4 regions of the Streptomyces phaeolivaceus genome follow, and region 1 is predicted to be linked to each of the others. Evidence: riboswitches for the same ligand, from Rfam matches in the RefSeq annotation. Region 1 holds a riboswitch; each other region holds the start of a gene.
The links. A riboswitch is a leader RNA that binds a small molecule or an ion and turns the genes downstream of it on or off. The one in region 1 is predicted to bind cyclic di-AMP.
Positions count from the first base shown of each region.

Region 2: another riboswitch for cyclic di-AMP. It lies ahead of F9278_RS05770 (C40 family peptidase); the one in region 1 lies ahead of F9278_RS36825 (M23 family metallopeptidase).
Region 3: another riboswitch for cyclic di-AMP. It lies ahead of F9278_RS31165 (C40 family peptidase); the one in region 1 lies ahead of F9278_RS36825 (M23 family metallopeptidase).
Region 4: another riboswitch for cyclic di-AMP. It lies ahead of F9278_RS22355 (M23 family metallopeptidase); the one in region 1 lies ahead of F9278_RS36825 (M23 family metallopeptidase).

Region 1 is NZ_CP045096.1:8,005,805-8,009,105, forward strand. It holds gene F9278_RS36820 (M16 family metallopeptidase) at 1-734, shown strand, start outside; cyclic di-AMP (ydaO/yuaA leader) riboswitch at 960-1,133, shown strand; gene F9278_RS36825 (M23 family metallopeptidase) at 1,146-1,934, shown strand; gene F9278_RS36830 (GntR family transcriptional regulator) at 2,135-2,839, shown strand; gene F9278_RS36835 (HPr family phosphocarrier protein) at 3,021-3,301, opposite strand, start outside.
Region 2 is NZ_CP045096.1:1,206,454-1,209,754, reverse strand. It holds gene F9278_RS05780 (helix-turn-helix domain-containing protein) at 1-407, opposite strand, end outside; gene F9278_RS05775 (ATP-binding protein) at 654-1,112, shown strand; gene F9278_RS05770 (C40 family peptidase) at 1,180-1,653, opposite strand; cyclic di-AMP (ydaO/yuaA leader) riboswitch at 1,657-1,827, opposite strand; gene F9278_RS05765 (hypothetical protein) at 2,200-2,517, opposite strand; gene F9278_RS05760 (ATP-dependent Clp protease proteolytic subunit) at 2,525-3,166, opposite strand.
Region 3 is NZ_CP045096.1:6,709,352-6,712,652, forward strand. It holds gene F9278_RS31160 (NACHT domain-containing protein) at 1-543, shown strand, start outside; gene F9278_RS31165 (C40 family peptidase) at 563-1,762, opposite strand; cyclic di-AMP (ydaO/yuaA leader) riboswitch at 1,772-1,944, opposite strand; gene pcrA (DNA helicase PcrA) at 2,196-3,301, shown strand, end outside.
Region 4 is NZ_CP045096.1:4,760,724-4,764,024, reverse strand. It holds gene F9278_RS22360 (PP2C family protein-serine/threonine phosphatase) at 1-1,052, shown strand, start outside; cyclic di-AMP (ydaO/yuaA leader) riboswitch at 1,362-1,523, shown strand; gene F9278_RS22355 (M23 family metallopeptidase) at 1,534-2,601, shown strand; gene F9278_RS22350 (aldo/keto reductase) at 2,841-3,301, shown strand, end outside.

The sequences.
Region 1 (3,301 bases):
GGGTCGACCTCGACGCGCTGCTCGGCGACACCCTGGGCGCCTGGACGGGCTCCCCGGCCAAGCCGAGCGTCGTGCCGTCGGTGAGCGCCGACGACACCGGGCGTGTGATCATCGTGGACCGTCCCGGCTCCGTGCAGACCCAGTTGCTCATCGGCCGGGTGGGCGCCGACCGGCACGACCGTGTGTGGCCGGCCCAGGTGCTCGGCACCTACTGCCTCGGCGGCACCCTCACCTCCCGGCTGGACCGCGTCCTGCGCGAGGAGAAGGGCTACACCTACGGGGTGCGCGCGTTCGGCCAGGTGCTGCGCTCGGCGTCCGACGGCTCCGGTGTCGCGATGCTCGCCATCAGCGGCTCGGTGGACACCCCGAACACCGGTCCGGCGCTGGACGATCTGTGGACGGTTCTGCGCACGCTGGCGGCCGAGGGCCTGACCGACGCCGAACGCGATGTCGCCGTACAGAACCTGGTGGGGGTCGCCCCCCTCAAGTTCGAGACGGCCGCGGCCGTGGCGGGCACGCTGGCCGACCAGGTCGAGCAGTACCTGCCGGACGACTACCAGTCGACGCTGTACCGCCAACTCGCCGCGACCGGCACCGTGGAGGCCACCGCCGCCGCCGTGAGCGCCTTCCCGGTGGACCGTCTGGTGACCGTCCTCGTCGGGGACGCCGCGCAGATCGAGGAGCCGGTCAGGGCCCTCGGAATCGGTGAAGTCACGGTCGTACCGGCCGAGTAGAAGCCGAGCGGAGGCCGAGGAGAAACCGGACAGAAGGACGCGTGTCCGTGGGGCCCTGGTGACTGAAGAGTCACCAGGGCCCTTGTTTGTCCGTATTGATGGCGGAGGTTGTGTGTCTGACCTGTGGCGTACTTAACAAATCCTGTGATCCGTTTGTTATTTCGAAGACGACGCACTTAGCGTCAGTCCGGCTGTTCGTCAGAAGTTCGCCGCAGCCGCGGCACCGGACAGTCATCGCCGAGTCCCCGCATGGCGCGAGCCAGGGGAGCCGGGGACCCACCGAAGTCCCTGGGGTGAATCGGGTGCCCTTCGCGAGCGACGCGAAACGGGGGGCAGCCGTAGGAGACCTTCCTGCTCCGAACCCGTCAGCTAACCCGGTAGGCGAGAGGGAAGGAAAGGACCAGCCACTTCATGGCGTTCACCCGCGCCCCCGGGAAGCACCGCCGTCCCGGCCGTGTGCAGCGCACGACCACGAGGAACGTGGGCGTAGCCGCTCTCACCACCACCGGTGTCATCGGCACCCTGGCCGCTCCCGCGCTCGCCGCGGAGGAGCCCGCAGTCGAGCAGACCGGCCTGAACCAGATCATCGTCCTCGGCGACACGGTCGCCGACCAGGTCGACGCCCAGGCCGTCGCGCAGCAGCAGGCCGCCGAGGTGGCCGCGGTCAAGAAGAAGGCGCAGGAGGAGGCCCGCAAGGCCGCCGCCGAGAAGGCCGAGCAGGAACGTGCCGCCGCCAAGGAGCGCGAGGAGATCAAGGCCCGTGCCGCCCGCGCGGCCGAGCGCGAGCGCCTCAACGCCTATGTCGCCCCCATCAGCGGCTCCTACATCTCCACCGGCTACAAGGCCGGCGGTGCCGTCTGGTCCTCCGGCAGCCACACCGGCGTCGACTTCCACGCCGCGTCCGGCACCACCGTCCTCGCGGTCGGCGCCGGCACCGTCGTCGAGGCGGGCTGGGGCGGGGCGTACGGCAACAACATCGTCATCAAGATGAACGACGGCACGTACACCCAGTACGGCCACCTGTCGTCCATCGGCGTCTCCGTCGGTCAGACCGTCACCCCCGGCCAGCAGATCGGCCTCTCCGGGGCGACCGGCAACGTCACCGGCCCCCATCTGCACTTCGAGGCCCGGACGACGGCCGAGTACGGCTCGGACATCGACCCCGTCGCGTACTTGCGCTCGCACGGCGTGAACGTCTGACGGACCCACCGCTTCCCAGGAGGCCCCGGCTCACCGAGCCGGGGCTTTCCCTGTTGTGCGAACCTCTTGTGACGCACCTCCTGTCCAAAAAATATCCCTGGATTCCGGTCCGCCATCGGAAATTCCGGCTCACTGCAATAGAGTCGCTGGAACACACGTCAATCATCGACGTTTCACGGGGATTAAGGCGGAGGTCGGTCATGCGTATTCCGGCGCACTCGGTATGCACGGCGATCCGTGATGACATCGTCGCGGGTGTCTACGAGCGCGGCAGCCGTCTCACCGAGGAACTGCTCGCCCGCCGCTACGGCGTCAGCCGGGTCCCCGTGCGCGAGGCGCTGCGCACCCTGGAGGCCGAGGGGTTCGTGGTGACCCGGCGGCACGCGGGCGCGTGCGTCGCCGAGCCGACCGAGCAGGAGGCCGCCGACCTGCTGGAGATGCGCATGCTGCTGGAGCCGCTGGGCGCCGCCCGCGCCGCCCAGCGGCGCACCGAGGCGCACCTCAAGGTGTTGCGCGGCCTGGTCAGACTGGGCCAGGAGCGGGCCAGGAGGGGCACCAGCGAGGATCTGCGCTCCCTGGGCGGCTGGTTCCACGAGACGCTCGCACAGGCGTCCGGCAGCCCCGCCCTGACCTCGACACTCGCCCAGCTGCGGCACAAGATCGCCTGGATGTACGCGGTCGAGGCGCCTGCCAACCCCGTGGAGTCCTGGGCGGAGCACGGCGGCATCGTGGACGCCGTCGCGCGCGGCGACAGCGACCGGGCCCGGACCATCACGTCCGTGCACACCGAGCGCGCCACCGCCGCGCACCGGCTCCGATTTCCGGGCGGGGCCGCCGGGGCGGAGCGCGCCGACCGTGTGAGGACTTCGCAACACCCCGTAAACACACCGAGTCTGCGGCATTAACACGGGAGCCGTATACAAAGAGGGAAGAATTCCGTGGGGCATTTTTTCGGCTGCCCGCAGAACGGAAAAAGGACGTAAATGCGAAGGGCCCGCCCGATAAATCGGACGAGCCCTTCGTCATGTGTGCGGGTGGTGCGTGCGGGCAGCCTTTCAGGCCTTTCCGCTTCGGTTGCCCGGTCGCTCAGACCGTCTCGGGGAGTTCTTCGAGCCCCTCGGCGACGAGCTTCGCCAGACGGTCGAGCGCGACGTCCGCGCCCTCGGCGTCGGAGGCGAGCACGATCTCCTCGCCGCCCTGGGCGCCGAGGCCCAGGACCGCCAGCATGGAGGCGGCGTTGACGGGGTTCCCGTCGGCCTTGGCGATCGTCACGGGGATACCGGAGGCCGTGGTGGCCCGGACGAAGATGGATGCGGGGCGGGCGTGGAGGCCCTCGGCCCAGCCGACGTTGACGCGGCGCTCAGCCA
Region 2 (3,301 bases), 6.8 Mb from region 1:
GTCACCGCCCGCGCGTACTCGGGGATCTGCAGCAGCCCCGGCACCACCGAGGTCTCCAGCGTCCGCATCCCCCCGGCCTGCGACTCCAGACTGATGAAGTCCCGGTACGTCGGCGGCAGTACGCCCCGGTACGCGTGCCACCAGTTGTGCCGCCCGCCGCCGTCCTCGGAGCCCGCCAACGCCAGGAGCAGCTCCCGTAATTCGGTGTCGTCCACCCCGTACGCGTCCAGCAGCTTGCGTACGTCCGCGGGCTTCACCCCGCTGGCGCCCGTCTCGATCCGGCTCACCTTGGACTGGTGCCAGCCCACGCGGTCGGCCGCCTCGATACTGGTGAGCGCGGAACGGGTGCGCAGCACACGCAACTCGGCACCGAGCTTGCGGCGGCGTACCGCCGGACCGTACTGCATGGGATTCTCCTTCCGCCCGGCGCGCGAAGTCGGGGTGACGACAGAGGATGGACGAAGACCCCACCCGAATACGGTCGGCCGTCGGATAGTTCACCGCTTCGAGCGACAGATATATGCATATCTTGGTGGATCGCACCCGAGACAGCCCAGGTAGTGGCAGTCTGGCGCGAAGCACCAGTCCGGGACCGTAGTCGAACCATCCGCTCCCTGTCGGACACCGGTCCCGTGGGAAAGGGACGCCTCGCCATGGCAGATCACCTGGAAGCATCCGTCACTCTGCCGAGCGATCCCGCCTCGGTGTCCGCCGCCCGGAACTACGTCGCCGGCGTGCTCGCCGAATGGGGCCTGCCGGGCGACACCGACATCGCGGAGACCGTGCGCCTGATCGTGTCCGAACTCGCCACCAACGCCGTCCAGCACACCCTGGGCCAGTCGCCCACCTTCACCGTGGACCTCGCCCTCGACCGGGACGAGCACCTGCGCATCGGCGTCACCGACAGCCATCCACGCTTCCCGAAACGACTGCCGGCCGCCGTCCAACAGGACAACGGCCGGGGCATGGTCATCATCCGCTGGCTGACCGCCGAATGCGGCGGCAGGCTGAGCGTCAGACCCACTCGGGAGGGCGGCAAGACGGTGGCGATCGAACTTCCGTGGACGGTCCCCGTGCAACCGGTCACGGCGGGCGGTCCGCAGGAGACATGAGGACCGCGATCGGCGCGCACCAGAGGCGTCGGGGGCGGCGGAGCGCTCCGCCGCCCCCGACGGTGGGTCAGCGGACCCGGCCGTACCAGACGTTCTTCGTCCAGAGCTTCTGCAGCCGGACGACGTCACCCGTCTTCGGCGAGTGCCAGATCTTTCCCTTCCCCGCGTAGATACCGACGTGATAGACGCTCGAACCGGAGTGGAGGAAGACGAGGTCTCCGAGCTTGCGGTTGCTCGCGGAGATGTGCTTCGTCTTGTTGTACTGCTGCTGAGCAGTACGGGGCAGCTTCTTGCCCGCCTTCTTGAACGAGTAGAGCGTCAGCCCTGAGCAGTCGAACCTGCCCGGACCCGTGGCGCCGTACTTGTAAGGGGAGCCCTTCTTGGAAGCCGCGACCTTGAGTGCCTTCGACGCCACTGTGGCGGCCTCGGCGCCGGATGCGGCGCCCGGGACCACGATGCTGCCGCTCACTGCGGCGATGGTGAGAGCCGAGGCCGTGCCGGCCCGGGTCAACAGCGACGGGACACGATTCAGCGCAGTCATGCGCAACCCTTCGTCAGCCGCCTGTGAAGGATGACCTGTCGGATTCGGGCTGGCGAAGTTGCCCGGCCGCTGACGCGGCTTCACCCCAAGGGCTGCTCGGCCCGGTCATGGGTTGACCGTTCCGGCGACCCGTCGTGCTTGGGTCCTCCACTCCTGCCGATGCACTCCTGTCGACCGGTCATCCGGGTAGCGGCAGGACTCGGCGTCCACCCGGATCGCCCCGCCGCTGCGGCGGGGGCTTGTCGTCAGGAAGGGATCTTGGCGCACGGACGTCCGAAAATCCCAACGGAACCATGGATTTGTGGTCTTACTCACCACTCCCCCGTTCGGGTGGACAGGGGGATTTCGGCGGGTGTGTCCAAGTGGCCGAGGAGGTCCGCACCAGCACCGGAATGGCGTGCTCCGGCCATGTACCAGGCGTGTTGCGCAACTTGACAGGTCCTTGCGACGTATGGGCCGATGGGTCGATCGCGGTAGGCCGTCCGAAGGGCGTGAAACCCGGACCGGACGCCCCGTCAGTAGTACGGCGCGCGGGCCTGGATCGGTTCAGGTCGGTGAGTCCTCCGGTTCCGGGGGCAGGGCCACCCGGCCGGCCCGCCGTTCGCCGTCGAGGACCCGCAGGGCCCGCGCGAGCGTCGGGGCGTGCACCTCGTTCTCCCCGCGCCTGTGCATCAGTTCGAGCGCCTCGCGCAGGGCGATCGCCTTCGCGACGAGCGCCTGCGCCGCACGCAACCCGCGGTAGGTGTCGCCCGGACGGGCCGGATTGATCCGGCCGAGCAGATCGACCACGTCCAGGTAACGGTCGATCAGCTCCGCCTCGGCGCGGGTGAGCGCGGGCAGCGGCGGCAGTTCGGGTGGCAGCATCCGCGCCTCACCTCGCGCCGGGGAGCGTGGGCGAGCCCTTGCGGCTCCGGATCACCCGGTCGGCCAACCCGTACGCCACCGCCGCCTCGGCGTCGAGGAACAGGTCCCGCTCGATGTCGGCGGCGATCCGCTCCGGGCCGCGCCCCGTGTGCCGGACGAGCATCTCCTCCAGCATCCGGCGGTTGCGCGTCAACTCCGCCGCCTGGATGACCAGATCACTCGTCTGCCCCTCGATCCGGTCGGTCGTCCCCGGCTGGTGGATCAGCACCCGCGCCCCCGGCAGCATGAACCGCTTGCCGGGCGTGCCCGCCGCCAGCAGCACCGCGGCGGCCGAACCCGCCTGCCCCAGACAGACGGTCTCCACATCGCAGGTGACGAACCGGATCGTGTCGTAGAGCGCCGTCATCGCGCTGAACGAGCCGCCCGGCGAATTGATGTACAGCGAGATGTCGCGGTCCGGCGCCTGGTACTCGAGATGCATGAACTGCGCCATCACGTCGTTCGCCGACGTGTCGTCGATCGGTGTCCCGAGGAACACGATCCGTTCCTCCAGCAGCTTCGAGTACGGGTCCATCGTCCGGTGACCCGCACCGGTGCGCTCGGTGAACTCGGGCAGCACATGTCGGGCCGACGGTCGGTTCGCGGGCATGGGGACGCCTCCTCTGGAACGGCTTCTGTACAGAATGTACAGGACGTACGAGGGGCTGGGGAGGGGCCCGGCGAGAGACGGCGCCCCGCGAACGGGATCTTCCGCTCGGGGCGGCGCGCGGTGCCCGGTCTAAGC
Region 3 (3,301 bases), 1.3 Mb from region 1:
CAGGTGCTCTCCGGCGGGCTGCCGCGCGATCTGCTGCGTGCCGTGATGAGCCTCGCCGGTGCCAAGGCCCTGCGTGATGTCGGTGAACTCGCGCCTCTGGCCAGGGAACTGATCACCGAGGACGCGTACGCCGTACTGTCCGCGCAGTCCCGCTACGCGGCGACCCTGGCCGGTGACCACGCGCCTGCGGCCGCGCGCTGGATCGGCGAGGTCTCACAGGCGCCCGTGGACGCCGTCGAATGGGAACAACTGATCTATACGATGCCCGCGATTCCCTCGGACGAGTACGAGACCCGCCGGGCCGCGGACCAGGTCCGGTCCTATCTCGCCCTGGGCGCGACCCTTCTGCGCACCTTCACCGACAGCGACGCCTCCGATCTCGCGCAGCGCCTCGACTGGCTGCGGTCCGCCGGTCCCGGGCCCCTGGGCCGGCTCACCACCGCCCGCGCCAAGCTCGCCGCGGAACCCGACGCGGCGTGGGCGGCGGTGAACCGCTATCGGCGCGAGATACCCCGCATGCTGGAGCTGCCCGGACGGACCTGACCGGGCTGTCGCCCTGCCGTCACGCCGGTCGCACCACGCTGTGGATCGAGGACTCGCCGTCGTAGAAGACCGACTCCTCGCGGACGTATGTGCCCGGCTTGGGGGCGTGGATCATCATGCCGTTGCCGATGTAGAGGCCGACGTGGCCGATGTTGTCGTAGAAGAAGATCAGGTCGCCGGGCCTGGCGTTCGACAGGGAGACGGTGGTGCCCGTGTTGACCTGGTCGTAGGTGGTGCGGGGGAGGTCGACGCCGGCGGCCTTCCAGGCGGCCTGGGTGAGGCCGGAGCAGTCGTAGGAGCCGGGGCCGGTGGCGCCCCAGACGTACGGCTTGCCGATCTGTGCGCGGGCGCGGGCGAGGGCCTTGGCGGCCTTCGAGGCGTAGGTGGAGTCCTCGGCCGGGGCGGCGGTCTCGGTGGATGTCTCCGTGCCGGCGGAGGCCTCCTCCTGGACCGTTCCCTGGGTTCCCTGAGTCTCCTGGCTCCCCTGGGTGTTCTGGGTCGGCTGGGCTGTCGCCGTCTGCTGCCGGGTGAGTTCCTCCGCCTTGCGGTCGGCCTCCTCCTGCTCGCGCTTCTCGATCGCGGCGAGCCGGGCCTTCTCCTCGGCGGTGAGGCTGGAGAGCAGTTCACGGGCCTCGGCCAGCTTCGCCTGGACCTTGGCCTTGCTGGTCTTGAGGGCGTTCTGTGACTCGGTGAGCTGTTCGAGGCTGTCGCTCGCCTCCTGGCGCTGCTCCGTCGCCTCGGCCTGCTCGGTGACGTACGAGTCGACGGCGTCCTTCTGACGGTCCGTCAACCGGTCCATCAGCTGGTTCTGGTCGAAGTAGTCCTGCGGGTTGTCCGCCAGGAGCAGCGAGGCCTGGTCGGGGGCGGCCGCGCCGTTGCGGTACTGGGCCGCGGCGAACGAACCCAGCTCCTCCCGCGCCTCGTTGAGCTTCTCCGTGCGCTTGGCGACGGTTTCGAGGAGGGTGTCGACCTGCTTCTTCTGCTTGGTCGTCTTCTCCTTGGCCGCGTTGTAGTTCTCGGTCGCCGACCCGGCCTGGCGGTAGAGGTCGTCGACCTTCTTCTCGACTTCCTCCAGGCTCGGCCTGTCGTCGGTCGACGGCGCGGCCGTGGCCGTCTGCGAGAGCAGGGCCACGGAGGTGAGGGCGGCGGTGGCGAGAGCGGGGGTGCGGATGCCCGCGCGCGTCCGGCCGGCCGGACGCGGCTTGCGGTGCGGCGCCATGGTTCGGCGTCTCCTTCCGTTGTCCGCCTACCGAGTTAGCTGTCGGGTTCGGGCGCAAGCTTCGGAAGGTTTGCCCTACGACCCTTGCCGCGTGCGGCGGTCGGGTCGATTCACCCCAGAGGTCGGTGGGTCCCCGGCTCCGGCGCCGACGGAAGGCGTACCGGACTCGGCGGAGGCCGTGCGGCCCGGCGACGTTCGCCGGTTGGGTCGTACGGTCCTAGGGAAAAAGCTAGCCAACTCGTGTGGCCCGTGTGAAGGTTGATGTTCGATATGCCTGATACGTTTTCGTGACCTTAGCCTCTTCGGCGCGACAGACGGTAGGATCGATCGCTCACCGTCGCGCGGCGGTCGCGGTGCGTGGCGAGTGTGTACGGTTGTGAACTTCCCGGGGCGGCCTCCCGCTGTCAGTGGGGGCGCCTAGACTCGGAGAGCGATGAGCAGCCTCTTTGACGACAGCTTTCTGGCGGACCTCCAGGCCCCCCGCGGCCACGCGGAGGAACCCCCGCCGCCGCCCGAGGACGATCACGTACCGGAGCCGCTTCCGGACGATCTGTTCGGCGGGAAGTTCGACGCGCCACCGGACCGGGACGCGTACTACCGCGACGGCGCCCCCCGCCCCGCGATCGACGCGGCGGCGCTCCTGGACGGGCTGAACGAGAACCAGCGCGCGGCCGTGGTGCATGCCGGGTCCCCCCTGCTCATCGTCGCCGGCGCCGGCTCGGGCAAGACCCGGGTGCTCACCCATCGCATCGCCCATCTGCTGGGCGAGCGGCGGGTCCATCCCGGCCAGATCCTCGCGATCACCTTCACCAACAAGGCCGCCGGTGAGATGAAGGAGCGCGTCGAGCAGCTCGTCGGCCCGCGCGCCAACGCCATGTGGGTCATGACCTTCCACAGCGCGTGCGTACGGATCCTGCGCCGGGAGAGCAAGAAGCTCGGCTTCACCTCCTCCTTCTCCATCTACGACGCCGCCGACAGCAAGCGGCTGATGGCGCTCGTCTGCCGTGATCTGGACCTCGACCCGAAGCGCTTCCCGCCCAAGTCCTTCAGCGCCAAGATCTCGAACCTGAAGAACGAGCTGATCGACGAGGAGGACTTCGCCGCCCAGGCCTCCGACGGCTTCGAGAAGACCCTCGCCCAGGCCTACGCGATGTACCAGTCCCGCCTCCGCGAGGCGAACGCGCTGGACTTCGACGACCTGATCATGACGACGGTCAATCTGCTGCGCGCCTTCCCGGACGTCGCCGAGCACTACCGCCGCCGCTTCCGGCATGTCCTCGTCGACGAGTACCAGGACACCAACCATGCCCAGTACGCCCTGGTCAGAGTGCTGGTCGGCACCTCCGAGCACCCGGTCGACGTCCCGCCCAACGAGTGGGACGTACCGCCCGCCGAGCTGTGCGTCGTGGGTGACGCCGACCAGTCGATCTACGCCTTCCGCGGTGCGACCATCCGCAACATCCTCCAGTTCGAGGAGGACTACCCGGACGCGACGACGATCCTGCTGGAGCAGAACTACCGCTCCACGCAGACGATTCT
Region 4 (3,301 bases), 3.2 Mb from region 1:
TCGTCCCCGCACTGCTGATCGCCATCGGCCTCTTCTACGACCACTTCACCCCGAGCGAGTTCACGGCGGTCCCCTTCTTCACCGCCGCGCCCCTGGTGGCGGCCCCGCTCTTCTCGCTGCACGGCACGGTGATCACCGGCGTCGTCTCGGTCGCCGGCATCACCGCCGTACGGATCGTCTACGACGACGCGGGCCATGTGGACGCGATCACCGAGATCGCCACGGTGGCCACCGTCGCCGTACTGGCCGTACTGATCAACCGTCTCGTCCGCCGCAGCGACGCCCGGCTCGCGACCGCCCGGGAGATCGCCGAGGCGGCGCAGCGGGCCGTACTGCCGGTGCCGCAGGAGCGGATCGGCGGGCTGGAGATCGCCGCGCGGTACGAGGCGGCGCAGGCCGGGGCGTCGATCGGGGGCGATCTGTACGCGGTGCAGGACTCGCCCCACGGCGTACGGCTGGTCGTCGGCGATGTGCGCGGCAAGGGGCTGGGGGCGGTGTCGGCGGTGGCGGTGCTGATCGGCGCGTTCCGGGAGGCGGCCGAACAGGAGTCGACGCTCGAGGCGGTGGCCCAGCGGCTGGAACGGGCACTGGCCCGCGAGAGCACCCGGCGGGAGGCCGCGCGCCGGGACGCGGCGGTGAAGTACGAGGGGTTCGTGACGGCCGTACTGGCGGAGTTCCCGCACGGCGCCGGCCGCGCCCGGATCGTCAACCGGGGCCATCCGTCCCCCCTGCTGCTGTACGCCGACGGCACCCTGCGCACCCTGGACGCCCCGCGGCCCGCGCTCCCGCTGGGCATGCAGGACCTGGCCACCTGGCCCGACCGCGCGGAGGAGACCGACTTCCCGCCCGGCGCCACGCTGCTCTTCCACACCGACGGCCTCTCCGAGGCGAGGGACGCGCGAGGTGTCTTCTACGACCCGGCCGCCCGCCTGTCCGGCCGCGCCTTCTCCACCCCGGACGCCCTGCTGACGACCCTGGCGGAGGAGGTGCGCCGGCACACGGGCGGCCGTACGACGGACGACATGGCCCTCTTGGTGGTCCACCGCCCCTGACACACACGTCCCTCCGCACACCCGCCCCCGCACACACGTCTCTCACGTCTCTCACATCTCGCGCCTCCCATCTGTTCGATGTCACCGAGCGTGCCCGTCCGACCGTCCTGCGTATAACAACTGACGTACCGTCAGGACAACTGTTACTCGTGAGTCAATGCCAACTCGCCCGTTTTCGGCCCCTCATGACCCGTAAAGTCCAGCGCGAAAGCCGGAACGATCATTCGGAACAGCTTGGAATGGAGCACTCGTGTCTATTAACGTTCGATAACGCAGCGCGGTCGTCCCAGCCGTCACAAGAGACGGCTCCGTGCTCACGCGCCGAATCCCGCAAGGGAACCGGGGAACCACCACCCTGGGGTGAATCGCACGGAAACCGCCGTGGCAGTACGCACGTCCGGTTTACGCGCGTAGGAGACCTTCCTGCTCCGAACCCGTCAGCTAACCCGGTAGGCGAGGAGGAAGGAAGGAGTACGCCCACGTGGCGTCGAACCGGTCCGCGACCGAAGCCCCGTTCGTGCCGACCCAACGCGAAGGCGAGAGCCAGACGTTCGGTTACGGCAGCTACAGCAGCGACAACGAGGGCCCCTGGCAGGAGTGGAATCCCAGCGAGGACACCCTGCGTCCCGTTCGCGGCCGGCACCGTGTCGCCAAGCCGCGCGGCGTACTCGCCCGTGGCGGACTGGCCCGCAGCTCCACGGTTCTCGGCGTCGGTGTCATAGCCGCCGTCAGCGGAGCCGGTATGGCGAGCGCGCAGTCCGGCAAGGCCCCGGTCTCCATCTCGATGCCCGACATGCCGAACGTCGGCTCGGTCTTCGAGGACGAGCCCGAGGCCGAGACGCCGGAGCCCGAGGCCTCCACCTCCCCGCTCAGCAACGCCGGTCTGATCGCCACCGACACCGCCCAGGGCACGGCGGACGCCGGTGAGGCGCTGCGCGCCCGGATCATCGCGCAGGCCGAGTCCCAGCAGGACGCGTTCGACAAGGCCGCCGCCGAGGCCGCCCAGACCGCCGCCGCGGACAAGGCCGCCGAGCAGGCCGCCAAGGAGAAGAAGGAAGCCGAGGCCAAGGAGGCCGCCGCCGAGAAGAAGGCGGCCGAGGAGGCGGAGAAGAAGAAGGAAGCTGAACGCATCGCGGCCCTCGCGGGCCAGTTCACGCTTCCCACCTCCTCCTACACCCTCACCTCCACCTTCGGCCAGGCGGGCCCGTACTGGTCCTCCGGCTACCACACCGGCCTGGACTTCGCGGCCCCCACCGGCACCCTGATCAAGGCCGTCGGCAGCGGCACGATCACGCAGGCCGGCTACGAGGGCTCGTACGGCTACAAGACCGTCCTCACCCTCGATGACGGCACCGAGATCTGGTACGCCCACCAGTCCTCCATCGGCGTTAGCGTCGGCCAGAAGGTCACCACCGGCGACGTCATCGGCCGCGTGGGCGCCACCGGCAACGTCACCGGCGCCCATCTCCACATGGAGGTCCACCCCGGCGGCTCGGCCAGCGGCATCGACCCGGCGGCCTGGCTCCGCAGCAAGGGCGTCACCCCGTAGGACCACCCCCGCTCCCCGGAGCACAACAACAACGACGCCGCGCGGGCCACGGGCCTACGCGGCGTTCGCCATGCCGGGGCGAGACGGGACGGTAAGAGGACGAGGCACCCCTCCCCCTCCCCCTCCCCCTCCCCCTCTCCCCCTCTCTCCCCCCCTCTCTCCCCTTCTCTCTCCTCCCTTCACGTGCTGTTCATGGTGGGGCGGAATGCGAGGGTCCGGGCCGGGGGTTGACGCCCTACATGACTTCTCTTCGCAAGCTGGGCACGTCCGACATCGAGGTCTTCCCGCTCTCCCTCGGGGGCAACGTCTTCGGCTGGACGGCGGACGAGGCACAGTCCTTCGCCGTCCTCGACGCCTACAAGGCGGCCGGGGGCAACTTCGTCGACACGGCCGACGCCTACTCGGCGTGGGTGGAGGGCAACGAGGGCGGTGAGTCCGAGCGGATCATCGGCAAGTGGGTCAAGGCTCGCGGCAACCGCGCCGACGTGGTCATCGCGACCAAGGTGAGCCAGCACCCCGAGTACCCGGGCCTGACGGCGGCCAACATCAAGGCCGCGGCCGACGCCTCCCTCGCCCGCCTCGGCACGGACTACATCGACCTCTACTACACCCACTTCGACCAGCCCGAGGTGCCCGTCGAGGAGATCATCACCGCCCTCGACGAGCTGGTGAAGGCCGGCAAGGTCCGCGCGATAGCCGC